Regions from separate parts of the Mesorhizobium sp. M0145 genome, predicted to be linked through region 1. Evidence: predicted binding sites of a transcription regulator. Region 1 holds the regulator's gene; each other region holds the start of a gene.
What was found. Region 1 encodes PhoB, which activates phosphate uptake and scavenging genes when phosphate is short. Its sites were predicted from a motif close to TGTCATNNANCTGTCAT; they were not measured.
Positions count from the first base shown of each region.

Region 2: a site for PhoB is predicted at 4,625-4,641, ahead of NKJ28_RS14895 (PhoX family protein). Genes of this name have one in related genera too.
Region 3: a site for PhoB is predicted at 2,624-2,640, ahead of ugpB (sn-glycerol-3-phosphate ABC transporter substrate-binding protein UgpB). Genes of this name have one in related genera too.
Region 4: a site for PhoB is predicted at 4,018-4,034, ahead of phnC (phosphonate ABC transporter ATP-binding protein). Genes of this name have one in related genera too.

Region 1 covers NZ_JAMYTK010000001.1:754,073-761,303, forward strand. The annotation lists gene xylF (D-xylose ABC transporter substrate-binding protein) at 1-211, opposite strand, end outside; gene NKJ28_RS03790 (ROK family protein) at 498-1,742, shown strand; gene phoB (phosphate regulon transcriptional regulator PhoB) at 1,752-2,441, opposite strand; gene phoU (phosphate signaling complex protein PhoU) at 2,458-3,165, opposite strand; gene pstB (phosphate ABC transporter ATP-binding protein PstB) at 3,198-4,001, opposite strand; gene pstA (phosphate ABC transporter permease PstA) at 3,998-4,849, opposite strand; gene pstC (phosphate ABC transporter permease subunit PstC) at 4,853-5,842, opposite strand; gene pstS (phosphate ABC transporter substrate-binding protein PstS) at 5,902-6,963, opposite strand.
Region 2 covers NZ_JAMYTK010000008.1:127,687-134,917, forward strand. The annotation lists gene NKJ28_RS14860 (CHAD domain-containing protein) at 1-312, shown strand, start outside; partial or broken gene NKJ28_RS14865 (C40 family peptidase) at 354-1,170, shown strand; gene NKJ28_RS14870 (helix-turn-helix domain-containing protein) at 1,167-1,955, opposite strand; gene NKJ28_RS14875 (SMP-30/gluconolactonase/LRE family protein) at 2,071-2,931, shown strand; partial or broken gene NKJ28_RS14880 (sodium-independent anion transporter) at 2,968-3,192, opposite strand; gene NKJ28_RS14885 (phosphatase PAP2 family protein) at 3,452-4,153, opposite strand; gene NKJ28_RS14890 (hypothetical protein) at 4,168-4,506, opposite strand; gene NKJ28_RS14895 (PhoX family protein) at 4,710-6,701, shown strand; gene NKJ28_RS14900 (GNAT family N-acetyltransferase) at 6,803-7,231, opposite strand, start outside.
Region 3 covers NZ_JAMYTK010000001.1:627,083-634,313, forward strand. The annotation lists gene ugpE (sn-glycerol-3-phosphate ABC transporter permease UgpE) at 1-276, opposite strand, end outside; gene ugpA (sn-glycerol-3-phosphate ABC transporter permease UgpA) at 285-1,169, opposite strand; gene ugpB (sn-glycerol-3-phosphate ABC transporter substrate-binding protein UgpB) at 1,251-2,561, opposite strand; gene NKJ28_RS03155 (bifunctional diguanylate cyclase/phosphodiesterase) at 2,858-5,290, shown strand; gene tlpA (thiol:disulfide interchange protein TlpA) at 5,293-5,976, opposite strand; gene argH (argininosuccinate lyase) at 6,012-7,231, shown strand, end outside.
Region 4 covers NZ_JAMYTK010000001.1:442,942-450,172, reverse strand. The annotation lists gene phnE (phosphonate ABC transporter, permease protein PhnE) at 1-998, opposite strand, end outside; gene phnE (phosphonate ABC transporter, permease protein PhnE) at 1,066-2,022, opposite strand; gene phnD (phosphonate ABC transporter substrate-binding protein) at 2,089-2,997, opposite strand; gene phnC (phosphonate ABC transporter ATP-binding protein) at 3,088-3,936, opposite strand; gene NKJ28_RS02245 (DapH/DapD/GlmU-related protein) at 4,172-4,789, opposite strand; gene phnL (phosphonate C-P lyase system protein PhnL) at 4,786-5,493, opposite strand; gene phnK (phosphonate C-P lyase system protein PhnK) at 5,720-6,496, opposite strand; gene NKJ28_RS02230 (alpha-D-ribose 1-methylphosphonate 5-phosphate C-P-lyase PhnJ) at 6,493-7,231, opposite strand, start outside.

The sequences.
Region 1 (7,231 bases):
GCTTGCCGGGGTTGGACTGTGCGTCGGCGGAAATATACTTGTCGCCTGCGGCCTCGATGGCCGCCTTCATTGCGGCCTCGTCGGTCTTCCAGCGCTCTTCCTGGAAGTTCGACCAGGAAACGCCGATGACCTTGTCTTTAGCCTGCGCCACCGACGCCAGCGCCAGCGTCATGGCGACACCCGCCAGAATGGCGGTCGTGAATTTCTTCATCATATCCTCCCTGCGCCGCGTACGGCGTGACCAATTGGCTCAAAGACCAGCTTAGAAGCTCTAATTTTTTCGAGCCTCGAAAAAATACTGGCCCGATCTCCGGCTGCTGTCAACATCGATTCTGATGGATTTTGATGACTCTGCGAGTTTTTTCGAGCGTCGGAATAAACGATGACAGCGCCACCTGCATCTGACACTATTTGCCTGCATCCGACACTATTTGTCGGACATTACCGACGGCTTCCGGTTCATGAGCGGCCGCGGCAACCGGGAGGAAAGCAAAACAATGTCGGTCGGAATCCGCCATGACGATTTGCGCCGGCGCAACCGGGCGATGGTGATCTCGGCGGTGCGCCGGGCCGGCCAGCCATCGCGTACTGAGATCGCAGCTACCACCGGCCTCAGTCATTCGACCATATCGGCGATCTCTTCCGACCTGATACGGGAAGGCATCCTCGCCGAGAGCAAGGCAAGCGAGCCCGTTTCGTTGAAACGCGGTCGTCCGCAGGTCGGCCTCGCCCTCAACCCGGAAGCGGCGGCGGTGCTGACCGTGGTGTTGTCGCTGAATTTCCTGTCGGCCGCCATTATCGACTATACGGGACAGGTGGTCGCCGAGGAACAGCGCCGGCTGGACACGCTGACCATGCCGCGCGACGAGCTGATCCGTGAATGCATGGCCATCGTCCGGCGCCGGCTGCAGGATCCAGACCTTGACGTCCGCAGTGTCGCCCGCATCGCCCTGGCGATTCAGGGCATTACCGACTCCCCTGCACGCGCCATGCTGTGGTCGCCGATCACGCCGCAGACCGACATCGCCTTTGCCGACATGCTGGAGGACGAATTCGGCATCCCGGCAACGGTGGAGAACGACTGCAACATGATGGCGGTGGCTTTGCGCTGGCGCAATCCGGATCGCTATCGCGACGACTTCATCGCCATCCTGCTTTCGCATGGCATCGGCATGGGGCTGGTGCTGAAGGGCGAACTGTTCACCGGGACGCATTCCTCGGGCGGCGAATTTGGCCACATGATCCATCGTCCGGGCGGCGCGCTCTGCCGTTGCGGGCGGCGCGGCTGCATCGAGGCCTATGCCGGCAACTACGCCATCTGGCGCAACGCCAGGCAGATGAGCGAAGACAGCGAACCGGTCGCCGACGTCAGCGACGCCGACATGCGAGCACTGGCGGCCCAGGCGCGCGAGAAAGATGGGCCGGAACGCGAGGCCTACCGCAAGGCCGGCGAAGCGCTGGGTTTCGGTCTCGGCTCGCTGTTCGCGCTGATCGATCCGGCACCGGTCGCGATGGTCGGCGCCAGTGCCGCCGCCTTCGATCTGATCGAGCCGGCCTTGCGGAAGGCAATCGCCCAGACCGCCGGCGGCCAGCATTCAGGCTCGATCTCCTTCGATACAGAGCCGAACGAATTGCCGCTGATCCGCGAAGGCTGCGCGATGCGGGCGTTAAGCTTCGTCGACCAGGAGATTTTCGCGCCGGGCGCGCAAATGAGGCCCAGCGTCAGAAAGAACGTAGCCTGACCAGGCGGGTCAATCTTCCCTGATCGCATAGCCGGCACCGCGGATGGTGCGGATGACATCCGGCATCCGGCCGTTGTTGACGGCTTTGCGCAGCCGCCCGACATGCACGTCGACGGTGCGTTCGTCGATGTAGATTGTCTCGCCCCAGACATTATCGAGTAACTGGCTGCGCGAGAAGACACGGCCCGGATGCCGCATCATGAACTCGAGCAGCCGGAATTCGGTCGGCCCGAGCCTGATTTCGCTCTTCTTGCGATAGACCCTGTGCGATTCGCGATCGAGCACGATGTCGCCGACCTTCAGCACGCTGGACAGCACTTCCGGCTTGGCGCGCCGCAGCAGCGCCTTGACCCTGGCCATGAATTCCGGTGTCGAAAACGGTTTGACCAGATAGTCGTCGGCGCCGGTCGAAAGACCGCGCACCCGGTCGCTCTCCTCGCCGCGCGCGGTCAGCATGATGATCGGCAGCCGCTCGGTTTCGGGGCGCACCCGCAACCGACGACAGAGCTCGATGCCGGAAACCGCTGGTATCATCCAGTCGAGCACCAAAAGGTCGGGCACATTCTCCTGCAAACGGATCTCGGCTTCGTCGCCGCGTGTCACCACCTCGACCTGGTAGCCTTCGGATTCGAGATTGTAGCGGAGCAGCACACCCAACGGCTCCTCGTCCTCCACCACCATTATGCGTGGTGCGATCATCGGCTGGGCACCCCCATCATGTCACCGGTGCGGACATTGTCGTTTCGTCCTGCTTCGGACGATTGACCGGCAATTGCTCGCCGGTCAGCACATAATACGCATTTTCGGCGATGTTGGTGACATGGTCGCCGATCCGCTCCAGATTCTTGGCGCAGAACAGCAGGTGCGTGCAAGCGGTGATGTTGCGCGGATCTTCCATCATGTAGGTCAAGAGCTCGCGGAACACGGACGTGTATTTGACGTCGATGCGCTCGTCGGCGGCACGCAGCTTGGCCAACGCGGCCGCATCGCCTGCAGCATATTCCTCGATGACACCCTGCACCTGGATGAGAACCAGCTGCGCCATCGCGTCGATGGAATGCGACAGGTCCCGCGGCGTGGCGCTGAGGCCGACCGCACTCACGCGCTTGGCGATATTCTTGGCAAGGTCGCCGATGCGTTCGAGGTCGCCCGCCATGCGGATCGCTCCGACCACATGGCGAAGATCGTGGGCCATCGGCTGGCGTTTGGCGATCAGGGTGATGGCGCGGTCGTCCAGTTCGCGTTGACGCGCATCCATGATGGCGTCGTCGGAAACGACGCGTTGCGCCAGCACGTTGTCGGAATTCAACAGGGCCTTGGTCGCCCCGCCGACCATCGAACCGGCGAGGTCGGCCATGTCGCGGATCAGCTTGCTGATCTGCTCGAGATCCTCGTCGAAAGAAGCGACTGTGTGTTCGCCCATGATCCTGTCCTCAAATGCATGATCGGAATGGCTCAGCCGAAGCGGCCAGTGATGTAGTCCTGCGTGCGCTTCTCGCGGGGCGACGTGAAGATCTTCTCGGTCCGGTCGAACTCGACCAGTTCACCCAGATACATGAAGGCGGTCTGGCGCGACACGCGCGCCGCCTGCTGCATGTTGTGGGTGACGATGACGATCGTGTAGTCGGCTTGCAATTCGTCGATCAGTTCCTCGATCTTGGCAGTCGACAGCGGGTCGAGCGCCGAAGCCGGTTCGTCGAGCAGAATGACTTCCGGCTTCACCGCCACGGTGCGGGCGATACAGAGCCGCTGCTGCTGGCCGCCGGACAGGCTCAAGCCGCTGGCGTTGAGCTTGTCCTTGACCTCGCTCCACAGCGCGGCGCGCTTCAACGCCTGTTCGACGCGGCCGTCCATCTCGGACTTGCCGAGGTTCTCGTAGAGCCTGACGCCGAAGGCGATGTTCTCGTAGATCGACATCGGGAACGGCGTCGGCTTCTGGAACACCATGCCGATCTTGGTCCTGAGGAGGTTGAGATCCTGCGACCGGTCGAGAATGTTCTTGCCGTCGAGCAGCACCTGGCCCTCGGCCGTCTGTTTTGGGTAGAGCTCATAGATGCGGTTGAACACACGCAGCAGCGTCGATTTCCCGCAACCCGAAGGGCCGATGAAGGCCGTGACGCTGCGCTCGGGCAGCGACAGGCTGATGTCCTTCAGCGCCTTGCTCTGGCCGTAGTAGAAGTTGAGGTTCTTGACCTCGATCTTCGTCTTCTCGGCTACCGTTTCGGCCATCGTCATGTCTGGGGACAACATCTGTGTCATCTGTCCTCTCTGCGTCCGGTAAGGCTGCGGGCGAGGATGCTCAAGCCCAGAACCGTCAGGGTGATTATGAGTGCGCCGGTCCACGCCAGTTGCTGCCATTCCTCGTAAGGGCTGAGAGCGAACTGGAAGATGGTCACCGGCAGGCTGGCCATCGGCGCGTTGATATTGCTGCTCCAGAACTGGTTGTTGAGCGCGGTGAAGAGCAGCGGCGCCGTCTCGCCGGAAATGCGTGCTATCGCCAGCAATATGCCGGTGACGATGCCGGACAATCCGGCGCGGTAGGCGACCGAACGGATCACCACCCAGCGTGGCGCGCCGATCGCGGCACCGGCTTCACGCAACGCGTTCGGCACCAGGCTGAGCATGTCTTCAGTGGTGCGCACGACCACCGGAATGACCAGGATGGCAAGCGCAACTGCGCCGGCAATGGCCGAGAAATGTCCCATTGGCCGCACCATCAGCTCATAGACAAACAAGCCGATGATGATCGACGGCGCCGACAACAGGATGTCGTTGATGAAGCGGACGACGGTGGTGATGCGCGAAAAGCGTCCATACTCGGCCATGTAGGTCCCCGCCAGCACGCCGATCGGCGTGCCGACGACAACGGCGATGATCGTCATCAGCAGGCTGCCCGCGATGGCATTGAGCAGGCCGCCGGCCTCGCCCGGTGGTGGCGTCATCTCGGTGAAGACCGCGAACGAAAGCCCGGCTGTGCCCTTATAGACTAGTGCGCCGAGGATGAGCGCCAGCCAGGCAAGCCCGATGCCGGCGGCGACGACGCAAAGCGCCATCATCACCGAATTCCTGGCTTTGCGGCGGCTGTGGAGCGATGAGGATGTCGACATCGGTCAGGCTCCCGTACGGGCGTCGATCCGCATCAGCATATAGCGGGCGGCGGCAAGGATCAGGAAGGTGATGACGAAGAGGATCAGGCCGAGCGAAACCAGCGAGGAGGTGTAGAGGTCGCCGTCGGCCTCGGTGAATTCATTGGCGATGGTCGCCGAGATCGTCGTGCCCGGCGCGAACAGGGAGGCACTGATGCGGTGGGCGTTGCCGATGACGAAGGTCACCGCCATGGTCTCGCCGAGCGCCCGGCCGAGGCCAAGCATGACGCCGCCCATGATGCCGATGCGGGTATAGGGAATGACCACGCGCCGGGTCACTTCCCAGGTCGTGCAACCGATGCCGTAGGCCGATTCCTTCAGCACCGCCGGCACCGTATCGAAGACATCCTTGGTGATCGAGGTGATGAAGGGCAACACCATGATGGCGAGGATCAGCGCCGAGGTCAGAAGGCCGATGCCGTAAGGAGGGCCGGCGAAAAGGCTGGATAGTCCCGGCACGCCATGGAAGATGTTGATGATGAAGGGCTGTATCGTCGTCTGCAGGAATGGCGCGAACACGAACAGGCCCCAGATGCCGTAGATGATCGAAGGAATGCCGGCCAACAGCTCGACCGCTATGCCGATCGGGCGCCTGAGCGGGCGCGGGCAGAGCTCGGTGAGAAAGATTGCAATGCCGATGCCGATCGGAACCGCGATCAGGATGGCAATGGCCGCCGTCACCAGCGTGCCGTAGATCGGCGCCAGTGCGCCAAATTTTTCCGTAACAGGATTCCAGCTCTCAGTCGTCAGGAAAGAAAAACCGAACGACGACAGCGCCTGCCATGAGCCGGCAAACAGCGAGATCGCGACACCGCCGAGGATGACCAGCACAAGAATTGCGGAAGCGCGGGTGAGTCCGCGGAATATGGCATCTGTGAGCGCGAAGCGCCGCACCGTAGCTTCCCTGGCCCGGGCTGCTGCAGATGATGGCATGGCATCGGAAGCGATGGTCATTGGGTCCTCGCGATTAAAGGCAACAGGGAGGGCGCCATCGACGCCCTCCCTGGAGGAGATTACATAGCCGAGTAGAGCGGCTTGCCGTCGTCGCCGACGACTTCCTTGGCCCACATGGCCTTGACGCTCTCAACCACCTTGTCGGGCATCGGAACGTAGTCCAGCTCGCCGGCCATCTCGTCGCCCTTGTCGTATGCCCAGGCGAAGAATTTGAGCGCTTCGCCGGTGGTCGCGGCATCATCCGGCTTCTTGTAGAGCAGGATCCACGTTGCCGCCGTCATCGGCCAGGACTCGGCGCCCGGCTCGTTGGCGAGGATGACGCCATAGCCCGGCTGCGAGCTCCAGTCGGCATTGGCCGCTGCCGCCGAGAACGCCGCCGCGGCGGGCTCGACCTTCTTGCCGTCCTTGTTGATCATATCGGTGTGGGTGAGCTTGTTCTGCTTGGCGTAAGCATATTCGACATAACCGATCGCGCCGCCGGTCTGGGAGACGTTGTTGGCAACGCCCTCGTTGCCCTTAGCGCCGATGCCGACCGGCCATTCCACGGCCTTGTCGACGCCGACCTTTTCTTTCCAGTCCGCGCTGACGTCGCCGAGGTAATAGGTGAAGTTGAACGTCGTGCCCGAACCATCGGAACGGTGAACGACCGCGATCGCCTGCGAAGGCAGCTTGACGTCGGGATTAAGCTTCTTGATCGCTTCGTCATCCCAGCTCGTGATCTTGCCGAGGAAGATGTCGGCCAGCGTCGGGCCGTCGAGAACCAACTCGCCCGGCTTGATGCCTTCGAGATTGACGACGGGAACGATGCCGCCCATCACCATCGGGAACTGAGCCAGTCCGGACGCTTCAAGCTCGTCGCCCTTGAGCGGCGCATCCGAAGCGCCGAAGGTAACGGTCTTGGCTTTGATCTGCTTGATGCCGCCGCCGGAACCGATCGACTGGTAGTTAAGGCCAACGCCGGTGTCTTTCTTGTAGGTGTCGGCCCACTTCGCATAGATCGGGTAGGGGAAGGTGGCGCCGGCGCCGGAGATGTCCGCGGCGAGCGCGGCGGACAGGGTGAGGGTGGTCGTCGCCGCAGCCATTGCAATCGCAACGGCCGCCGAGCGGATGAAATGTCTCATGTGGCCTGCTCCTGTTCGGAATATGGTCTCTCGGCGCCATTCCTCGGGCGCCCGCTGAGGCCAATAGCCCCCGATTATTACAGTCGCATGACAGTTTCATGTCGCTCCGGTAACGTCGTCCAGCCGGGTTAAGAAGGAGCGGTCGCGGGCTTTGTCGGCATGGGCCGCGGTTTGCCGCTGGAATCAGCAGCTTGCGTGAATTCCGGCCGGCATCGTCTGCTCGGCGATCGTAGCCACCGGCTTTAAAAGAAAAAAGCCGGACGGGAGC
Region 2 (7,231 bases), on a different contig from region 1:
ACGCCGATCAAGACGCGGCGCAAGGCCGTCGACGAATTGGGCGAGCGGCTTGGCGAGTTCCACGATGTGTTCGTCATGCGCGCGCTTCTAGATGCCGAGGACCAACCGCTCGGCCCCCCTGAGGAGACGCGGTTGCTTGCCAAGCTGCTGAAGCGCTCGGAAAAGGGCCTGAAAAAGACCTGCCTCGCCGAGGCGGCCGAGCTTTTCGGCGACAGTCCGAAGCGCTCGACGAGGAAGCTCGCCCGCAAGGTGCGCGAAGATCTCACAGCGGCACCGCAGCACGAAGACGCCGGCGCGCCTGGCGTGGGCTGATCATGGTCTAATTTGCCGCCCTGTGGTAATCGCCGTCTGGCATGACCGAGCCCGGCGACACGCTTCTGACCGACTTGGCCGCTGGCTTGCAGGCCGGCTGCAGGAGGAATCGACCTTCTACGAGCCTTACACGCCGTCGGATGCCGAAACGCTGCGCCGCACGCTTGAGCCCGGCGACATCCTACTCATCGAAGGTAACCAGAAGATCTCGGCGGCGATCAAATACCTCACCCAGTCGACCTGGTCGCATGCCGCCTTCTATGTCGGCGATGCATTACCGGAGCCGGAGGACGGATCGGAGCGGCGGCGCCTGATCGAGGTCACGCTCGGCGATGGCTGCATCGCCGTGCCGCTGTCGCGCTATCGCAGCTACAACACCCGCATCTGCCGTGCGAGTGGCCTGGCTCCGGATGACCGCGAAGCGGTCGTCGCGTTCATGATCGGCAGGCTCGGTCTCAGATACGATCTCAAGAACATATTCGACATGCTGCGCTACTTCTTGCCGACGCCGCCGGTGCCGGTGCGCTGGCGCCGCCGCATGCTGGCTTTCGGTTCCGGCGACCCGACGCGCGCCATCTGCTCGTCGCTGATGCCGAGGCCTATGGCCTGATCCGCTACCCGATCCTGCCGGAGATTACCCGGGCGCCTGGCCGTGCCTCGGCCCAGTCGAGCTATTCGCGCAGGGAAATCCTGCACATCTGCCATCACTCGCTCTACACGCCGCGCGATTTCGACCTGTCGCCCTATTTCCGTATCGTCAAGCCGACGCTGGAATACGGCTTCGACTACCGGCAGATGGTCTGGGATGACAAGCCCAGGATTGCCGATGCCGAGACAAGGGCTCAGGGTGGCGGCTAGGCCGGTAGCTTTGCGGCGGCCCGGCCGGGTGTCCGCGCGCCTGCGTCGCGCGGATGCGGCCCGATCGGCATGATCACCGGGAACGGCGTTGCGCCGAACGCGAACGTCCATTTGTAACCGACCAGCCCGTCTTCGGGCGTCGTGTGCTGGTCGTGATGGGCAAGCAATTTGGCGCGCTCCGCCAATTCCTCAGCCTCGCGCTTGATCATTTCCGCCGTTTCCGGCCGCATCCGCCTGGAGAAGCTGACGAACGTCGCCTCGCGCTCAAGATGGGTAATGGCCCAGCCGATGAAATTCTTGTTGGTCATCTCGAACAGCGGCCGCAATGGCCCGTCGAAATTCCACTGGATCGGCGCCTCGACCAGCAGCCTTGCCGACAGGCCGCGACCGAGCGCGACCAGGCCGAGTTCCTCGAGGTCGCGCAGATAGAGGAACATCGAAGCCTCGCTCAGCCCTTGTGAGCGCATGATGCCTTCGGGCGTGAATTTCTCGGAAAGCATGACAAAGACGAACAGCAGTGCCGGCCGCCCGGCGAGCTTGCGCTCGATCTCCGGCGCGATCTGGTTGGCGGGTCCTGGTCCTCTGTTCATAGAGCCGAGCACGTTCTCCAACTCTACGCCGGCGGCAGTGCAGATCTCCATCAGCCGGTCGAGCTTGCAGTTGCGCTCGTGGAAGATGCGCTTCACCGTCGGCTCGGAAACACCCATCCGCTCGGCAAGGACGCGATAGGTGATGCCCTTTGCCTTAAGCGTCCGCTTCAGCGCTTCGAAGATCAGGCCGTTCATGGGATGCACCTCTTTTGCACGATTTGGTATCAGCCTTCGGTACTAGTCCTGATAGATCTTCCCGAAAAGTATCGAAAGGCCTAGCTCTCCGCCAGTCCATTACAGGAGACTAGCCATGAAGAGCCTCTTCACCTCGATACTTCTCGCCCTGGTCGGCATCGCGGCCGCGCCAGCAGTTCAGGCCGCTGAACTCTGGCGCACCGGCGGCCTCGAGCAGCCTGAATCGGCGCTGTTCGACGCCGCCGGCCAGCGCGTTATCGTCTCGAACATCGTCGGCAATCCCGGCGAAGCCGACGGCAACGGCTATCTGTCGATCCTGTCGATGGACGGCAAGCTAGTCACGCAACACTGGACCGACGGCATGGACGCGCCCAAGGGCATGGCGATTGTCGGCGGCAAACTCTACGTCGCCGACCTCACCCATGTGCGCGTCGTCGATCTCGCAAGCGGCAAGCTAACATCGACGATCGACGTGCCGAACGCGGTCTTCCTCAACGACGTGACCGCCGACGCGTCCGGCAAGATCTACGTCACGGATATGCTTGCCGATACGATCTATCGCATCGACGGCGACCGGCCCGAACTGTTCGTCAGGGATGCGGCGCTTGCTTCGCCGAATGGCATCTTCGCCGATGGCGGCCGGCTGATCGTCGCTTCCTGGGGCAAGGGCATCAAGCCCGACTTCAGCACCGCGGAGCCGGGCGGCCTGCTCTCGGTCGATCTTGCTACCAAGGCCGTTTCGCCACTGCCCGGCGCGGAAAAGTTTGCCAACCTCGATGGCGTCGTTGCCATCGGCGGCAGCATCTACGCCACCGCGTATATGACCGGCACGCTCTACCGCTACAAAGCCGGCGGCACGCCGCAAGCGGTTGCGACGTTCAAACCGGGCAGCGCCGACATCGGCACCGACGGCAAGTCGACAATCTTCGTGCCGCTGATGAACGACGGCGAGATCGCGGCATTGGGCCTCGACTAAGCCAGCCATCGGCTCAGGCGGCGGGCGCGGCTTTCTTCAGCTGCGCCCGCGATCCGTGATCGAGGCGGCATAAGTCACCAGCGGCCGCTTGACGCCGTGGTTGATCAGCATGCGGCGTATCTGCGGCGAAGCGCCTGATATAATGAAGCGAACGCCGGCGCGGCTCGCCTTGTGGGCCGCACCCTCGATGACATTGGCCGCCGTTGAATCGAAGAACGGCACCGCCGAACAGTCGAGGATGAAGTTCCTGCGCTGGCGCGGTCGGCGACGTCTTCCTGCACCAAGGATTGATGGTCTGCCTCCAAACATGCAGCACTCTTTGCCAGCCGATGCGCTGTCATGCTACAAACCTCGGCATCGTTTGGCGGGACATCCACTGCGATCCCGATTTCACAGGCACGACTTCAAAAGGATGAGCGGGTGAAGATATTCAAAGCGTTGGCGACCTCGACAGCCTTGCTGTCGATGGTTTTCCTGCTGGCAGGCTGCGGTCATGGCCTGATCAACAGGCTGATTTGAGTCAGGTGCCGTCGGCCCGCCCAAGCCATCGCTGCAGGAACCGTGCCGCAAGCCAGCACAGCATCGCCCAGGCAAAGCCGGCGCACCAGCCGGCCAATACGTCGGACGGCCAGTGGACGCCGAGATAGATGCGGCTGATGCCGACCACCACCGTCGTCAGCACCGCCAGCCCGAGTACATAGATCTTCGTTGTCCGCCCGGGCAAAAACCGCGCCGCCATGCTGCCCAGCGTCAAATATGTCACCGCCGACAGCATGGCGTGGCCGCTCGGAAACGAAAGCGATGCCACATCGGCGAGATGCGAGACCAGATCAGGGCGCGGCCGGTCGATGTCGAATTTCAGCACGCTTGACAGGAGCTGGCCGCCCGCTACCGCGACGAACATGAGAAGCGCCGCGCCTGGCCTGCGGATAAGGAGCAGGTAGACGATCATTGCTGCCGTGATCACCACCAGTACGCTGGCGCTGCCGAGGCTGGTGATGTCGCGCATCGCCCCTTCCAGCCACGCCGGTCCGATCGGATTGTCGGGCTGCCCGGCCTTGCGGAAGGCAAGCAGGATTTCGGTGTCGAAGGCATGCGGCGTGGTGGCCCGCGCCAGCTCCATCAGCTCCTCGAACCCCCACAGCCCGCCGGCAATGACCAGCCCGGCCAGCAGAACCGGGAACTCCAGCCAGTTGCGCAGTCTGCTTGCAATCTTCTTCATCGGCCCGATCGCAGTTACAGCCTTTGCAGATAGGGCCCGAGCGTGATCAGCGCCACAGCTGCGATGGCAAGCACGATGCCGGTTGCCTGTAAGGCATTGACGCGCTCGCCGAAGAAGACCAGCGCCACCACATTCACCGACACCAGCTGGATCACCGCCGACAGGCTGAACGACACCGACATGCCGAATTCACGGATCAGCCTCAGCATGATCAGATTGCCCAGCGAATAGAGCGCCAACGTCAGCACAATCTTGCCGAGGCTCGGCGCCAGCCCCCACTGTTTTGCGGCCATCGCCGCCAGCAGGAAGATTACCGTCGAAACGCAGAGCTGCCCAAGTCCCCAGAAACTCACTTTTGTTCTCTCCCGATGTGTCCCTACGCGCCTGCCGCAGCTCTTGTTTCCGAAGCGCCGGTCGCGGTCAAGCGGGCCCGATGTTGGACACGAAATCGCAGATGGTAATTAGCCGGCATGTCATCAAACTGTGACCTGCCGGCGATACCGGATTGGCCAGGCAACACGCTCCAGCAATCCATCCAGCCAGAGGCAGGCCCACTATGACCGAACATCGCTCCCCTGACGCCCATTTCCGCACCAGCGTGCTCGAGGAAAATGATGGGCCAGGAGCCAATCCCACCAACAACCGCACCATGGGTGAGATCATCGCCGCGCGGTTCTCGCGCCGGGGCTTCCTCAAGGGCTCGCTTGCCGTCTCGGCCATAGCCGCTACCGTCAGCCCGCTGGCGCTGATCACCGCCGACAATGCCCGCGCCGCCGAAGGCTCCGCCTTCGCTTTTGACGAGCTCGAGGCCGGCATCGACGACAAGCATCACGTCGCACCCGGCTATGACGCCGATGTACTGCTGCGCTGGGGCGATCCGCTGTTCGCCGATTCGCCGGAATTCGATCCGACAAAACAGTCGGCGGAAGCCCAGGCCAGACAATTCGGCTACAACAACGACTATGTCGGCTATATCCCGATCGACGGCTCGGCCGAGCACGGCCTGCTGGTGGTCAACCACGAATACACCAATCCGCACCTGATGTTTCCGGGCCTCGTCACCATCGTCGACGGCAAGGCCAAGCAGGCGCCCCTCAGCAAGGAACAAGTCGACGTCGAGATGACGGCGCATGGCGGCACTATCGTCGAGATACGCAAGGTATCAGGCAAATGGCAGGTCGTTCGCGACGGCAAGCTCAACCGCCGCATCACCTCCAACACCGAGATCGCGCTCTCCGGCCCGGTCGCCGGCCACGACCGCGTCAAGACCAGCGCCGATCCGACCGGCACGAAGATCATCGGCACCATCAACAATTGCGCCGGCGGCGTCACGCCATGGGGCACCTATGTCATGGCCGAGGAGAACATCCACGGCTATTTCTCGGGCGAGCTGCCGCAGGGGCATAAGGAAGCCGCCAATTACAAGCGCCTCGGCATTCCCGAAGGTGCCTATGAATGGGCAGCGCATTACGACCGTTTCGACATCGGCAAGGAGCCGAACGAGCCGAACCGCTTCGGCTGGATCGTCGAGGTCGACGTCCAGGATCCGACTTCGGCGCCGAGGAAGCGCACCGCGATGGGGCGCTTCAAGCATGAGGGCGCCGAATCAATCGTCGCCAAGGATGGCCGTGTCGTCTTCTATCTCGGCGACGACGAGCGCTTCGACTATGTCTATAAGTTCGTCACCACAGGCAAGTTCGATCCGGACGACCGCGCCGCCAACATGGATTTGCTCGACGACGGCACCTTGCATGTCGCCAAGTTTGCCGACGACGGTTCGGTCGAGTGGCTGCCGATCGTCTTCGGCCAAGGGCCGCTGACGGCGGAGAACGGCTTTGCCAGCCAGGCCGACGTGCTGATCGAGACGCGCCGCGCCGCCGACCTGCTCGGCGCCACCAAGATGGACCGTCCGGAAGACATCCAGCCCAATGCCACCAACGGCAGGGTCTATGTCATGCTGACCAACAATTCGAAGCGCAAGGCCGACCAGGTCGACGCCGCCAACCCGCGTGCCGAAAATGCCTTTGGCCACATCATCGAGATCGTCGAGGACGGCGGTGATTTCACCGCGACAAAGGGCAGGTGGGAAATCCTGCTGAAATGCGGCGATCCCGCTGTGGCCGACGTCGGCGCCACCTTCTCGACCGCAACCACCGCCAATGGCTGGTTCGGCATGCCGGATAATTGCGCGGTCGATTCGGCCGGCCGCCTCTGGGTCGCCACCGACGGCCAAGGCCCGAAAGCCACCGGCCGCACCGATGGTCTGTGGGCTGTCGATACGGAGGGGACGGCACGGGCGACATCAAAGCTGTTCTTCCGCGTGCCGATCGGCGCCGAAATGTGCGGTCCCCTGTTTGCGCCGGACGACCAGACCGCCTTCGTTGCCGTCCAGCATCCGGGCGACGGCGGCGAGGACTGGGAGGCTTTCGGCCGTCCGTCCTACTATGAGGATTTGTCGACGCGCTGGCCCGACTTCAAGCCGGACATGCCGGTGCGCCCGGCGGTCGTTGCCATCACCAGGCAAGGCGGCGGCAAGATCGCGGTCTGACACGCAGCAAGGTCTTGCAGTCTCAAGGAAGGATTTCGGCCATACGAAATCCTTCCTTCCGATACGGGATGCATCCATGCTGCGCATCAGGCGCCGACTAATCATTCGCTGCGCTGAACCACGGCGACATTCATTGTGCTTCGCAACCTGAAGCCGATGGACTCGTATAACGCTATGGCCGCGGCGTTGCTGGCATAGGCGTGGAGATAGGGAACTTCGCCGCGCGCCACTATCCGGTTTGCCACGAATAGGGACAGCAGCTTGCCCAGGCCACCGCCGCGAAATTCCGGATGTGAGCACACCCCGCTGAGTTCGGTATAGCCAGGTTGCTTCATGCGCTCGCCGGCCATTGCCGCAAGCCTGCCCTCGATTTTCACACCCCAAAAATCGCCCAGGCTCAAGGCTTCGAGCGTGAATGGGCCAGGCTTGGTGAGCAATGCCAGGGCGAGCATCTCAGCAGCATCGTCTCGGGTCAGACGATGCACGCGCGGGTCGGAGACGATCTGCAATGGCTGCTCGGCGATCATCTG
Region 3 (7,231 bases), 130 kb from region 1:
CTTTCCCACCGCAACGCCGAGCGCCATGATCGTGGTGTTGAGGAGCAGCCTGCCGACGCTGACCCCGCCGATACGACCGATGCCGCCGAACAGCGCCTCGCTGTAATTGTTCCATAGCTGGTCGCCGGGCAAGAGCGGCAGGGGCGGCCTGAGGATCGTTTGCAGCGTGTGCGTCGAGGCAACGAAGGTGTAGTAGATCGGAAAAGCCACGATCAATATGCCGAGGATGAGCACGGCATGGGCGATGAAGGTGCGGAGCGGGGACTGGCCGATCATCGCTGCCCTCAGCCGTAATGGACTTTGCGTTCCACATAGCGGAACTGGATCGCTGTGAGCGCAATGACGATGGCCATCAGGATGACCGACTGCGCCGCCGAATCGCCCAGGATCAGATTGACGAAGCCGTCATTGTAGACCTTGTAGACCAGCGTCTCGGTCGTCTTGCCCGGCCCGCCGCCGGTGACGGCATGAACGATGCCGAACGTGTCGAACAGGGCATAGACGGTGTTGACGACCAGCAGGAAAAAGGTTGTCGGCGCAAGCAGCGGGAAGACGATGGTCCAGAAGCGCTTGGTTTCGCCGGCGCCGTCCATGGCCGCCGCTTCGATCAGCGTTTTCGGCACCGCCTGCAGGCCGGCGACGAAGAACAGGAAGTTGTAGCTGATCTGCTTCCAGGCAGCAGCCGACACCAGCAGGATCATGGCGTGGGTGCCGTTGAGCAGCGGGTCCCATACGATGCCGAGGCTTCTCAGCAAATAGGCCAACGAGCCGATCGAGGGATTGAACAGGAAAAGCCAAAGCATGCCGGCAATCGCCGGCGCCACGGCGTAAGGCCATATCAACAGTGTGCGGTAGAGGCCTTTGCCGCGCACGGCCTTCTCGGCCATGACCGCGAGCAGCAGGGCCACAACCATGGCAACGATCGCGGTCGCAAGAGAGAACACTACGGTGACCTTGATCGAGTTGAGGTAGGCCGGATCGGCCAGCACCTTCCGGAAATTGGCAAACCAGACGAACCTGCTCTTCAGCCCGAACGGGTCTTGCCTGAGCATCGACTGGTAAAGCGCCTGACCGGCCGGCCAGTAGAAGAAAACCAGGGTGATGGCGAGTTGTGGCGCCACCAGCAGGTAGGGCAGGATCTTGTTGGGAAAGACGACGCGTGGAGACAGGCTGATTTCCCTCGCTATCCAGGTGTCGCCCACGCGAGCCCGCGTGGGCGATATTCCAACCGACTAACCGAGATAATCCCGTCAGTTCTCCAGCGCTTCCTTGATCGCCGCGTTGCCGCGCGCAACCGCATTGTCGAGCGCCTGCTGAGCGGTTTGCTGGCCAGCCAGCATCTTCTCCAACTCCTCATTCTGGATATCACGCACCTGCGGCAGATTCGGCAGGCGCACGCCCTTCGAGTTGTCGGTCGGCGCCTTGCCTGTCATCTGCAGGATGGGTGTCTCGCGGCCGGGGTTTTTGTCATAGAAGCCTGATTTCTTAGTCGCCTCGTATGCCGCAAGCGTCACTGGCAAATATCCCGACTTCTGGTGCAGATATTCCTGCACATCGGTCTTGGACAGATAGGCAAAGAAAGCCGCGACGCCCTTGTATTCCTCGTCCGACTTGTTGCCGAACACCCACAGGCTGGCACCACCCGGCGTCGTGTTCTGTGGTGCGCCCTTGGCGTCGGTATCATAGGGAAGCTGGCCGATGCCATAGTTCATGCCGGACTTGACGATATCGCCGAGGCCGCCCGACGATTCGGTGAAGATGCCGCATTCGCCGGCGAGGAATATCTGCTTGGCTTCGGAGGTGCGTCCGCCATATTTGAACGTGCCGTCCTTGGCCAGGTCAGCTAGCGCCTGGAAGTGGTTGACGAAAATCGGCGCATTGATCTTGAGTTCGACATCACCTCCAGCCAGGCCATTCTGCTGGGTGGCCCAAGGCACGTCATTCCACGCCGCGAAATTCTCCAGGTGGATCCAGGTCAGCCAGGTCGAGGTATAGCCGCAAGGGGCGGCGCCGCTCGTCTTGATCTTCTTGGCAGCTTCCCACACCTCGTTCCACGTCTTGGGCGGATTGTTCACGTCGAGGCCTGCCTTCTGGAAGATGTCCTTGTTGTAGTAGAGGATCGGCGAGGAAGAGTTGTAGGGGAACGATAGCATGGTGCCGTCCGGCTTCGAATAATAGCCGACGATGCCGGGCAGATACTGGCTCTTGTCGAAAGTCATCCCGGCGCCGGTCATCACATCGGCCACCGGCTTTATCGCACCCTCGGCCGCCATCATCACGCCGGTGCCGACGTCGAACACCTGGAGGATATCGGGCGCTTGCCCGGCACGAAAGGCAGCGATGCCGGCATTCAGCGTCTCCGGATAGGTGCCCTTGAACACCGGAACGAGCTCATAGTCGCTCTGGCTGGCGTTGAAATCCTTGGAGATCTTGGCGACGACCTCGGCGTTGGCGCCGGTCATGGCGTGCCACCAGCTGATCTGCGTGACGGCGAAGGCGGAGGTGGTGGAAAGCAGGGTCACGGTGGCGGCGATACCGGCCGCAAAGCCGAAGAACTTCATGTTTCATCTCCCGTTTGTCATTGGCGAAAGGGGCACTTCCGCAAAGCCAATATGTGGCGCTGATGACAATCGGACAACGGTTTTATTGCGGATCAATGAACATCATTCCTTCCTAAAGTGCACTCGCTACCGAAACCGGGCGCCAGAAATCACATCACCGTCTTTTCGGCGCAGCGGCGTCGGGTTTCCCCCGAAAAGACCCGCCTCGTGGCCCGCGGGTTAACCATTCGTTAAAATCTCCAAGAGCTAATCAGTCACACCTCCCCTGTTAGTTTTGGCAGACCGAGTGAACCAGGATGCTGAGGGTCTATAATTGTATTGTAAGTCAGCACGATCCGAGACTGGTTGCGCTTGCCGCACTCGTCTGTGGAATTTCTTGCTTCTCAGCGGTTAATCTCCTTAAGCATGTCGGCCGATCGACCGAGCGAAACCGGCTTGTCTGGCTGATGATCGCCGCAGCCTCGACCGGGTTCGGCATATGGGCGACGCATTTCATCGCCATGACCGCGTTTACGCCGCGAATACCGAACGCATACAATCCGGGATTATCCGCCTTTTCGCTTGCCGCCGCCGTTATCATGACCGCGCTTGGGATGTGGGTCGCCACCTTGCGCCGCGGCATCGACCATTTCCTCGTCGGTGGCGCCATTCTGGGCGGCGCCATCGCGACGATGCACTACATCGGCATGGCAGCTTTCGAGGTCGAAGGCCGGGTCGTATGGAACCTGCTCCTTGTCGCGATATCGCTTCTGGCCGGCGTGACCCTCGCGGCACTGGCGCTCCTTGTCGTCTTGCGCCGTCCGTCAGCGCTCGCGACTTTCGGCGGCGCCGCGCTTTTGACGCTGGCGATTTGCAGCTTGCATTTCATCGCGATGGCTGCGGTGTCGATCATTCCGGATTCCTCGATTGAAATATCCGAACATTCCATCGAGCCCATTTCCCAGGCCTTTGCCGCAGCGGTCGCCAGCCTGATAATCCTTGTACTATCGGGTGCCGCGCTGTGGATCGACCTGCGCTTTCGCCGCCAGAAGCTCGAGGCCGATCGCATGCACGATCTCGCCAATGCGGCGGTGGAAGGTCTGATCGTTTGCGATGGCACCCGCATTGTCAGCGCCAATGACAGTATGGCGAAGCTGACCGGAACAGCGACAGCCACCCTGAACACGATGCAATTCGGCGAGCTTTTCGACGGACAGAGCGCAGCCGATATGTCCGGCTTCGGCGAACAGGCGCAGGAAGCGAAGTTAAGGGGCAGCGACGGGGCGAGAATTCCTGTCGAGCTGATCGCCAGGAAAATCACCTACTGCGGCAGGCCTCATACGGTGCTTGCCGTTCGCGACATCCGTGAGCGCAAGAAGGCAGAACAAGAGATCCTCCGCCTCGCGCATTTCGATCCGCTTACCGGGCTTGCCAATCGGCGGAGCTTTTCTTCCCGGCTGGAAGCAGAATTCGCCTCGATGGATCGTGGCGGCAAGGATGGACATCTGGCGCTCCTGCTGCTTGACCTTGACCGGTTCAAGCAAGTCAACGACCTCTATGGCCACGGGGCCGGCGATGCTATGCTGCAGAAGCTGGCGCACTGCATTTCCGGCATCCCGCGCCACGGACAGATGCTCGCGCGTCTCGGCGGCGATGAATTTGCCATCATAGCTCCGAACCTCCCCGACCCCCTGGCCGCAGGCCGGATAGCCGAGGACTTGCTGGCGGCGATCCGGGAGGAAAACAGGGTTTCGGTCGGCTCCGGCCTCGTCTCGGCCAGCATCGGCATCGCCTTCTTTCCGCTGGATGCCGAAGACCAGGCCGGCCTGATCAGCCATGCCGACACGGCACTCCATCGCGCCAAAACCGAAGGCAGGGACACTTATCGGTTTTTCGAGACAGCCATGGGCACCGCGGCCCGCGACAAGCGCGTGATGGAGCATGAATTGCGCCAGGCGATCGCCCGCAAGGAGTTCCACCTCGTCTATCAGCCGCAGAAGGAGATCCGCGGCGGCAGGATGATCGGCTTCGAAGCCCTGGTCCGTTGGCAGCACCCTGAGCGGGGTGACATTTCTCCGGCCGTTTTCATCCCCGTGGCCGAGGACAGTGGCGCTATCGCGCAGATCGGCGACTGGGTGCTGACGACGGCTTGTAACGATGCTGTTCGCTGGACAAACCCGCTGATGGTCGCCGTCAACGTCTCCGCCGTGCAACTTCACAATCCGAACTTCAGCCGCAAGGTGCACGACGCATTGACGAGATCCGGCCTGGCCCCCGGCAGGCTCGAACTGGAGATCACCGAAACGGCCCTGGTGAAGGACATGCCGCGCGCGCTGGCAACCTTGAGGCAGGTCAAGGCGCTTGGCGTGCATGTGGCGATGGACGATTTTGGCACCGGCTATTCTTCGCTGTCCAACCTCAGCGCCTTTCCCTTCGACAAGATCAAGATCGACGGGTCGTTCATCAAATCGGTCGACAAGAACGCCCAGTTCGCGGCGATCGTTCGCGCCGTGCTGGGGCTTGGACGCGGTCTCGGCCTACCGGTTCTGGCAGAAGGCATCGAGACGCCGGGTGAATTGCAGTTCCTGGACGCCGAGGCTTGCGAGATCGGGCAAGGCTACTACCTCGGCAAACCGGCTCCGATCGAGACATTCGGGGAACTGACGGGCGTGGCCGCTCCGGCAATCCGCACCGCCAGCCGACGCGGCGCAAGCATTGCCGTGCTCAAGCCGCGCCTGCGCACGGTCTGAGCCTATCCCGGCTGAAGCGCCGCCTCGACCAGACGCTTGGCATCCGGCCCCGACCATTCGGCCGGGCCATTCATATGGGCGATCAGGCAGCCTTGCCCATCGATCAGCATGGTGACCGGCAGACCGAGCGCTAGGCCGCGCGTCTTGACGTCGTTGAACAGCGCCATCGTGGCATCGCGATAGTAGCCGAGCGACTTGACGCCGGTGTCCTCCAGGAACTTCTTCGGTTTGGCATCGTCGCCGGCATCGACGTTGACGGCAACAACCTGAAACGCATCGCTGCCCATCTCCTTCTGCAGCGCATCGAGCGCCGGCATTTCGGCGCGGCAAGGTGCGCACCATGTCGCCCACAGATTGAGCAGCACCGTCTTGCCGGCATGATCGGCGATCGTCGTCGGCTTGCCGTCGGGGCCGTTGAAGGCAAGGCTTTTCAGCGATTGCGGCGGATCCGCCGGCAAAAGCGCGGCAACCTGGCCGGTGGCAGCGGCGGCGATCTTCTTGGCACGGTCGGTCTTGGCGGCGCAGGCGACGTCGTCCTTGCCGCCGCCGGCGGCCACTTGCGCGGGCGCCTTGTTGCCAGAACTGCTTTCCCTGACATATACCGCGAACGCGCCGGCCAGCACGCCCGCAACCAAAGCGGCGAGGATGAGACGCAAAGCCGGGAAAAATCTATTGCCGTCTGCCATTTTTGAAAAACTGCTCCGGAGCACGGGTTATAGCGATGAACGACAAGAAGGCCAGCAACCAGATGTGGGGCGGACGTTTTGCCTCGGGTCCGGCCGCAATCATGGAAGCGATCAACGCGTCGATCTCGTTCGACCGCAAACTCTATGCGCAGGATATTCGCGGCTCGATCGCCCATAGCCAGATGCTGGCGCAAACGGGCATTATTTCGGCGGCCGATCAAGAAAAAATCGCTCACGGGCTGAACACGATCCTCGCAGAGATCGAGGCCGGCACATTCGAGTTCTCGACCAGGCTGGAAGACATCCACATGAATGTCGAGGCCCGTCTGGCCGATTTGATCGGCCCCGCCGCCGGCCGCCTGCATACCGCCCGCTCGCGCAATGACCAGGTGGCGGTCGACCTCAGGCTGTGGGTCAAGGACGAGTGCTTTCGCGTCGCCGAGGCGCTGAAGGGCCTGATCACGGCGTTCCTGGATCGGGCCGAGGAGCATGCGGCAACGGTGATGCCGGGCTTCACCCACATGCAGGCGGCGCAGCCGGTGACCTTCGGCCACCACTGCATGGCTTATATCGAGATGTTTGCACGCGACCTGTCTCGCGTCCGCGATGCGATTGAGCGGATGGATGAAAGCCCGCTCGGCGCCGCCGCCCTTGCCGGCACCAGCTTTTCCATCGACCGGCACCAGACGGCGAAGGCGCTTGGCTTCCGCGAGCCGATGCGCAATTCGCTCGACAGTGTTTCGGACCGCGATTTCGCGCTCGAGTTCCTGGGCTTGGCGGCGATCTGCGCGACGCATCTGTCGCGGCTGGCCGAAGAGATCATCATCTGGTCGACGCCGCAATTCGGCTTCGTCAGGCTATCGGATAGTTTCTCGACGGGTTCGTCGATCATGCCGCAGAAGAAGAACCCGGACGCTGCCGAACTGGTGCGCGGCAAGACCGGCCGCGTCACCGGCCATCTCGTCGGCCTGCTGACGGTAATGAAAGGCATGCCGCTGACCTATGGCAAGGACATGCAGGAAGACAAGGAATCCGTCTTCGACGCGGCCGAGACGCTCGACCTGATGCTGGCGGCAATGACCGGCATGGTGCGCGACATGACGGTGAACACTGCCGCGATGAAAAAGGCGGCCGGCGCCGGCTATTCGACTGCGACCGACCTCGCCGACTGGCTAGTGCGCACGCTTGGGCTGCCGTTCCGCGAGGCGCACCATATTACTGGCCGGGCGGTGGCGCTGGCCGACGACAGGAAGAT
Region 4 (7,231 bases), 310 kb from region 1:
ACTTTGCCGAGCGTGCCGATCTCGGTGAAGAAAATCGCGGCGCTGCCGGCAAGCGGGCCCGGGCCGAAGGCGCGGGTGAAGAACAGCGCCCAGATCAGCATGTCGACCGAACGCATGAAATCGAAGAACCGCTTTAGCACCTGGCTAAGCAGGCCGCTCGGGGTGATGTTGCGGGCGGCGAAGAAGGCGAGCGGGAAGGCAACGATGCCGCCGAGCAAGGTGCCGAGAAACGCCATGACGATGGTCTGGAACAGCTTCGTCCAGACGTCGCCATGCTGCCATTGGGCGTTGTTCCAGATATTGTCGGCGGCCAGCGCAATGTTTGATGTGCCCGGCTTGAGCTGGGGTCCGGACATCAGCAACGAGACCACCTCGCCGGGTGACTTGCCGAAGAAGGGCGAGCGTGTGTCGAAGACGAAATTCGCCCAGCCGAGGAAGCGCTTGCGGACCTTGACGCGATCGACGGTTATGCGGACCTCGCCGGCAAAGCCCATCCTGGCGATGATTTCGTCGTCATGCGCGGTGATCCAGTCCGGCACCGGGCCGGATACTACCGGCTTGCCGCTGGCCAAGGACACCGGCACCGCCTGGCCATTGGCGACAAGCGTCGCCTCGGTCTTGTCGAAGGTGACCGATTTGGCCCGGCCGTCGATCAGGATGGTGTAGGAGCCGTTGGCGTTTGTGATGACCCAATCGGGATGCGGGTCTTCGCCGAGCGCCGAAAAACGCGGGTATCTGGGTGTGATCTGAGGCTGGTCGAGACGGAATTCCGGCTGCAGATCGTAGCTGATCCATTGCGTCAGGAAGAGCGGCAGGCGCTCCCAGTGCGATTCCCTCAGCACTTGCGGCAGGCTGAAGAACCACAAGGCATAGACGAGGTAGAGCAGGATGCCGGTGAACAGGACCAGCGGGCCGAAGCGTTTGTACAAGGGCCGCCGGAACACTTGGGGAAAGCGCTCCTCGATCGACCGCATCTCATCGGCGGTCATTGCGGCCATGGGCAGTCTTCTTGTTGATTTGCCACGATCTTTTCCAAAAACCGGAATCCACATTTTGGGATCATGGTCAGGCACCCATCATGAATGCCTGCTCGCCGACGAGCTTGCGGCGTAGCCAGGCGGAAAACTGGTCGACGAGGAAGATCGTCGTGAACAGCAGCAGCACCAGTGCCAGCGTCTTGGCGCCGAAGCCGCGCGAGATGGAGAGCTTCAGTTCCTCGCCGATGCCGCCACCGCCGACCGCGCCGATAATGGTCGAGATACGCACATTGATCTCGATCCTGAGCAGCGTGTAGGACATGAAATTGGGCAGCACTTGCGGCAGGCCGGCAAAGCGCACGCGCTCGAACCAGTTGGCGCCGACCGCGCGCAGGCCTTCTTCGGCGCGCATGTCGATGTTTTCGTTGATCTCGTAGAAGAGCTTGCCGAGGGCGCCGATGGAATGCAGGCCGATGGCGATGATGGCTGCGACCGGGCCGGTCGAGAGGATGGCTGCGAACAGGCCGGCAATGACGATCTCGGGGAAGGCGCGAAGCAGTTCCATGAAGCGCTTGAGGACGAGCCTGAGCACCGGACTGGGCGTCAAGTTGCGCGCGGCGATGAAGGAAAAGGGCACCGCAAAGACAAAGCCGATGAAAGTGGAAACCAGCGCCACGTTAAGCGTGGTGAGCATCAGCTCGAAATATTCGGGTAGATAAAAGCCGCCCCAGAGATAGACGCGGCCAAGCGGGAAGTTGAACTCTTGGCTGCCCTTGTCGTGCGGCGATGCGATGTCGAACAGCGCCCGCCAGACGTCGTTCCAGTCCTTGGGAACAAGCCAACTAAGGAAATCCAGTATGTGCGGCAGCCGATCGAAGAAATGTCCGGCATTGGCCTCGTCGGCAAACCACATGGCTGTGCACATGGCGACAAGCAGTGAGCCGATGCCGAGCGCCGTGTAGAACCGGCGCAAGGACGTCTGGCGTCGCCAGGCGTCTGCTGCCTGCCGGACCGCGTCTGAACGAATTGTAGCGGCGAAGGTCATACGGGGTCGCGAGCGGACACGCAAAAAGGGCGGCGCTGGAGGACGCCGCCCTTTCCGCAATTGTCGTCAGCCGCCGATCGCGGCTTTGCGGGCTTCGACGATGACGCTGTAGAAGTCCGGCTTCACCGGAACATAGCCGGTGAAATCGCCGCCTTCGATGGCCTCGAAGCAAGGCTTGTCCTTGGCCGGCAGGCTGGTGAAGAAGTTGGCGAGCTTGGCGCTCATACCGCCGCCGAGCGCGGTGCGCACGACCAGCGGGCCGTTCGGGATCAAGCCGGAGCGCCAGACTTCGACGAAATCGTTGGGGTCCACGGCGCCCTTGGCGACTTCCTTGTGGAAGGTGCCGGAGGTGTAGCCGTTCTTGAAGTCGCCGATGCCCGAGGAATCGTCAACCGCAACATCGACCTTGCCGTCGCGAACCGCGAGAAGGTTGTTCTCGTGGCCGCCATTGAACTGGGTCGAGGCGAAGAAGGTTTCGTTCGAAGCGCCGGTGTCCTTCGGGATCTGGGTCAGCGGGATCAGGTAGCCGGAGGTCGAATCCGGGTCGGCATAGCCGAGCTTCTTGCTCTTGGCCGACTTGATGTCGGTGATGCCGGACGACTTCAGCGCAAGGCCGATCGAATAATAGCCGGTCGCGCCGTCGGTCTGCTGGGTGGTGAGGATCGGGGTCACGGCGTTCGGATCCTTGAGGTAGACGCTGGCATAGCCCGACGCGCCAAGCTCTGCGAAATCGAGCGTGCCGCCGAGCAGGCCCTGGATAACGCCGTCATAGTCGGCGGCCGGGAACAGCGAGACCTTCTCGAAGCCGAATTCGGACTTCAGGTGATCGGCGAGGCACTGAAAGTTGCGCAGCCGGTCCGCTTCGTTTTCACCGCCAAGGATGCCGATGCGGAATTCCTTGATATCCTGGGCGTGAGCGGCGCTTGCCGCGATGGCGAGCAATGAAACGGCGCCAAAAACCATCTTCCTGAACATTATCTCTCTCCTGTTGGTCCCGGCCTCGCGCCGGTAGCGTTCGAATTTTTTGACAGGTGCCTTTGACGCGGGCGGGCGATCAGGCCGTTCTCAATATCCCGGGAATGCGGGCTCGAGCGGTCCGGCGGATGCAGCGATTTTCTGTTTGATGGCGACACTGGTGGAGGTGATGGCCTCGGAGATTTCGCCGCCATTGCTGTCGGCGCCGTAGACCATGCGCACGGCCTCGCGGTTGAGGGCTTCGGGCGGGCCGTCGAAGACGACCTTGCCGGCGGCCATGCCGATGATGCGGTTGCAGTAGGTGCGGGCCGTATCCAGCGTATGCAGATTTGTGATGACGGTGATGCCCTCGCGCAAATTGATGTCCTGCAGCGAATCCATCACCACCTTGGCGTTGAGCGGATCGAGCGAGGCAATCGGCTCATCCGCCAGCAACACCTTCGGCTGCTGCATCATGGCGCGCGCAATCGCAACGCGCTGCTGCTGGCCGCCGGAAAGGGTGCCGGCCGGCTGCAGGGCGGTGCGGGCGATGTCGAGGCGCTCGAGGGCTGCAACCGCCTCGGCGCATTCACCGCGGGAGAACATGCCAAATAGGTTGGACAGCGTCGAGCGGTGGTTGAGCCGGCCGAGCAGCACATTGGTCAGCACATCGAGGCGCGGCACGAGATTGAACTGCTGGAAGATCATGGCGCAGTCGCGCTGCCATCGCCGGAGCGGCGAGCCGCGCAACCCGGAGACCTCGACGCCGTTGAACAGGATGGATCCCTGGCTGGGATCGATGAGGCGGTTAATCATGCGCAGCAACGTCGATTTGCCGGCGCCGGAGCGGCCAATGATGCCGACCATCTGGCCTTGCGGAATCGCGATGTGAACATTGCTGACGGCGGTGTTCTTGCCGAACCGGCGGGTGACGCCGCGGATTTCGAGCGTAGCTGACATGGTGCAGGCTCCAGTCCAATCGCAATTGAAGGTCTGTTTACCCTGGCTAGCGCAGCCGCATGAACCTGCGGTGTCGGAACGATGTCAGTTTTGTTACTGCCCACAGCCTGGAGCGGGGCGGGATCAACTCGGCGCGAGAAGCTCGAATGGTGAATGGTGATAAGAACGGCTTCCCTGAGCCTCGAAACCTGTCCGCTGCCCCCATTCACATTCACCATTCACCATTTCACGACCCTCAGCCGCCATATTTCTCCAGAAACGCCTCCGCCGACAATTCCCGAAAATCGTCGAGCGCGGCGCGCAGCCTTGCGTGGTCCCAGTCCCACCAGGCGAGCGCCTGGTAGCGCTCCGCGGTGCGGCGGTCGAAGCGTTCGCGGATCGGCTTGGCCGGTACGCCGGCGACGATGGTGTAGGGCGCGACGTCCTTCGACACCACCGCACCGGCACCGACCGCCGCGCCATCGCCGACGGTGACGCCCGGCAGGATGGTCGAGCCGTGGCCGAGCCAGGTGTCGTGGCCGATGGTGACGCGTTTGGCGCGGCGCTTGGCGAAGAATTCGCTCTCGTGCTCGGCGTCGTCCCAATAATCCGAGGCGCGATAGGTGAAATGGTGCAGCGTCGGCCGCCAGGTCGGATGGTTGGTAGCGTTGATGCGCACGCTTGCGGCGATGTTGGCGAATTTGCCGATCGTTGCGCACCAGACGCCGCAGTCCTGCATCATGTAGGAATAGTCGCCGAGCGTGCTTTCGGCAACCCGGCAGCGCTCGGCGATCTCGGTCCAGCGGCCAAGCGTCGAGTTCTCGACTTCCGCCGTCTCGTGGATCAGCGGCGCCTCCGACAGTTTCCTGGTCATGCGGCGATTTTCCCGGCGGCGAAGGCGGTCACGTCGATGACGCGATCGGCGACCGCCTCACGCACGTCGTGATCGTGGAAGATGCCGAGCAAAGCGACCCCCGCTGCCTTCTTGGCGGCGATCAGGGAAATCACCACATCGCGGTTCCTGGCGTCGAGCGAAGCGGTCGGCTCGTCGAGCAGCAGGATCGGGTGCTCGGTGATGAAGCCGCGCGCGATGTTGACGCGCTGCTGTTCACCGCCGGAGAACGTCGCCGGCGGCAGCGCCCAGAGCTTCTCCGGCAGGTTGAGCTGCGCCAGCAAGGCGCGTGCCTTGCCGTGCGCGACCTCGCGCTCCTCGCCGCGCTCGACCAGCGGTTCGGCCACGACATCGAGCGCAGAGACACGCGGCACGGTGCGCAGGAACTGGCTGACATAGCCGATGGTAAGCCGGCGCACGGCAAGCACGGTGCGCGGGCTGGCCGAGGCGAGATCGATGAGCCCGCCCTCGTGCTGGACGATGATCTGGCCTTCATCGGCGGCATAATTTCCGTAGAGCATTTTCAGGATCGAGCTCTTGCCGGCGCCGGACGGGCCGCCGAGCACGGCGCATTCGCCGGCCCTGATCGCGAACGAGACACCGGCGACCACCGGCAGTTTGATGCCGTCGCGCAGATGCATGGTGAAGCTCTTCGCGACATCGGAGACAACGAGCGGGGTTGCCATCAGAGGGTTCTCCAATCGTCATTCGTCTGCGGGCCAACACCCCCCTCTGGCCTGCCCTCTTTGCCAAAACTTGCCATCTCCCCCTCAAGGGGGGAGATTGGCAGTCGCATTCGGTTTCGCCATTCTCCTGTGTCGCAGAACGGGCGGGCCATAAAAGCTGCTGATCTCCCCCCTTGAGGGGGAGATGGCCGGCAGGCCAGAGGGGGGTACGCCGGAGCAATCATCGTCACACCTGCAGAATCGAGGAGACAAGCAACTGGGTATAAGGCGCGCGCGGATCGTCGAGGACGCGGTCGGTGAGGCCGCTTTCGACGACGCGGCCGTCCTTCATCACCATCATGCGCTGCGACAACAGCCGCGCCACGGCGAGATCGTGGGTGACGACGATGGCGGCCAGGCCGAGATCGGTGACCAGGCCGCGCAACAGATCGAGCAGGCGCGCCTGCACCGAGACGTCGAGGCCGCCGGTCGGCTCGTCCATGAACACCAGCCGCGGCCCGGTGACGAGGTTGCGGGCGATCTGCAGGCGCTGGCGCATGCCTCCGGAAAAGGCGCGCGGCTCGTCGTCGATGCGGTCTTCGTCGATCTCGACACGAGACAACCAGTCGAGCGCCGTTGCGCGGATCCTGCCATAGTGACGGTCGCCGACCGCCATCAGCCGCTCGCCGACATTGGCGCCGGCCGACACCGTCATGCGCAACCCGTCGGCCGGGTTCTGATGGACAAAACCCCAATCGGTGCGCATCAGGAAGCGGCGCTCGGCCTCGCTCATGCGGTAGAGTTCGCGAAACTGGCCGTCGCGCATCCGGTAGCTGGCGGTGCCGGAGCTGGGCAGCAGTCGAGTTGACAGGCAGTTGAGCAAAGTCGTCTTGCCGGAACCGGATTCGCCGACCACCGCCAGCACTTCGCCCGGCCACAGGTCAAAAGTGACGTTCTCGCAGCCGACGCGCGAGCCGTAGAATTTGGACAGCGCCGAAACGCGCAGCAGCGGTTCGTCGGTCATTGCTTCTCCTTACCCTCCCCCTCGTGGGGAGGGTCGGCGCGTAGCGCCGGGGTGGGGGGTGAGGCGGTGGCAGTACCCCCACCCGCGCCTTCGGCGCGACCTCCCCACAAGGGGGAGGTAGGGGCGTTGCGCCGCTTCTCGCAATAATCGGTATCGGAGCAGACGAACATGTGGCCGCCATGGTCGTCGAGGATGACCTCGTCGAGATAGACGTTCTCGGCCGCGCACAGCGCGCAGGGCTGGTCGAAGGTCTGCACCTCGAACGGATGGTCCTCGAAATCGAGGCTGACCACATCGGTGAACGGCGGCAGCGCATAGATGCGCTTTTCGCGGCCGGCGCCGAACAATTGCAGAGCCGGCGAACGGTGCATCTTCGGATTGTCGAATTTCGGCGTCGGCGAGGGATCCATCACATAGCGGCCCTCGACCTTGACCGGATAGGCATAGGTGGTGGCGATGCGGCCGTGCCTGGCGATGTCCTCGTAGAGCTTGACATGCATGAGGCCGTATTCCTCCAGCGCATGCATTTTGCGCGTTTCCGTTTCGCGCGGCTCGAGGAAGCGCAGCGGCTCGGGGATCGGCACCTGGTAGACCAGCACCTGGCCAGCACTGAGCGGATATTCAGGTATGCGGTGGCGGGTCTGGATGATGGTCGCCTTGGCCGTCTCGGTGGTGACCGCGACATTGGCCACTTTCTTGAAGAAGGCGCGGATCGAAACCGCATTGGTGGTGTCG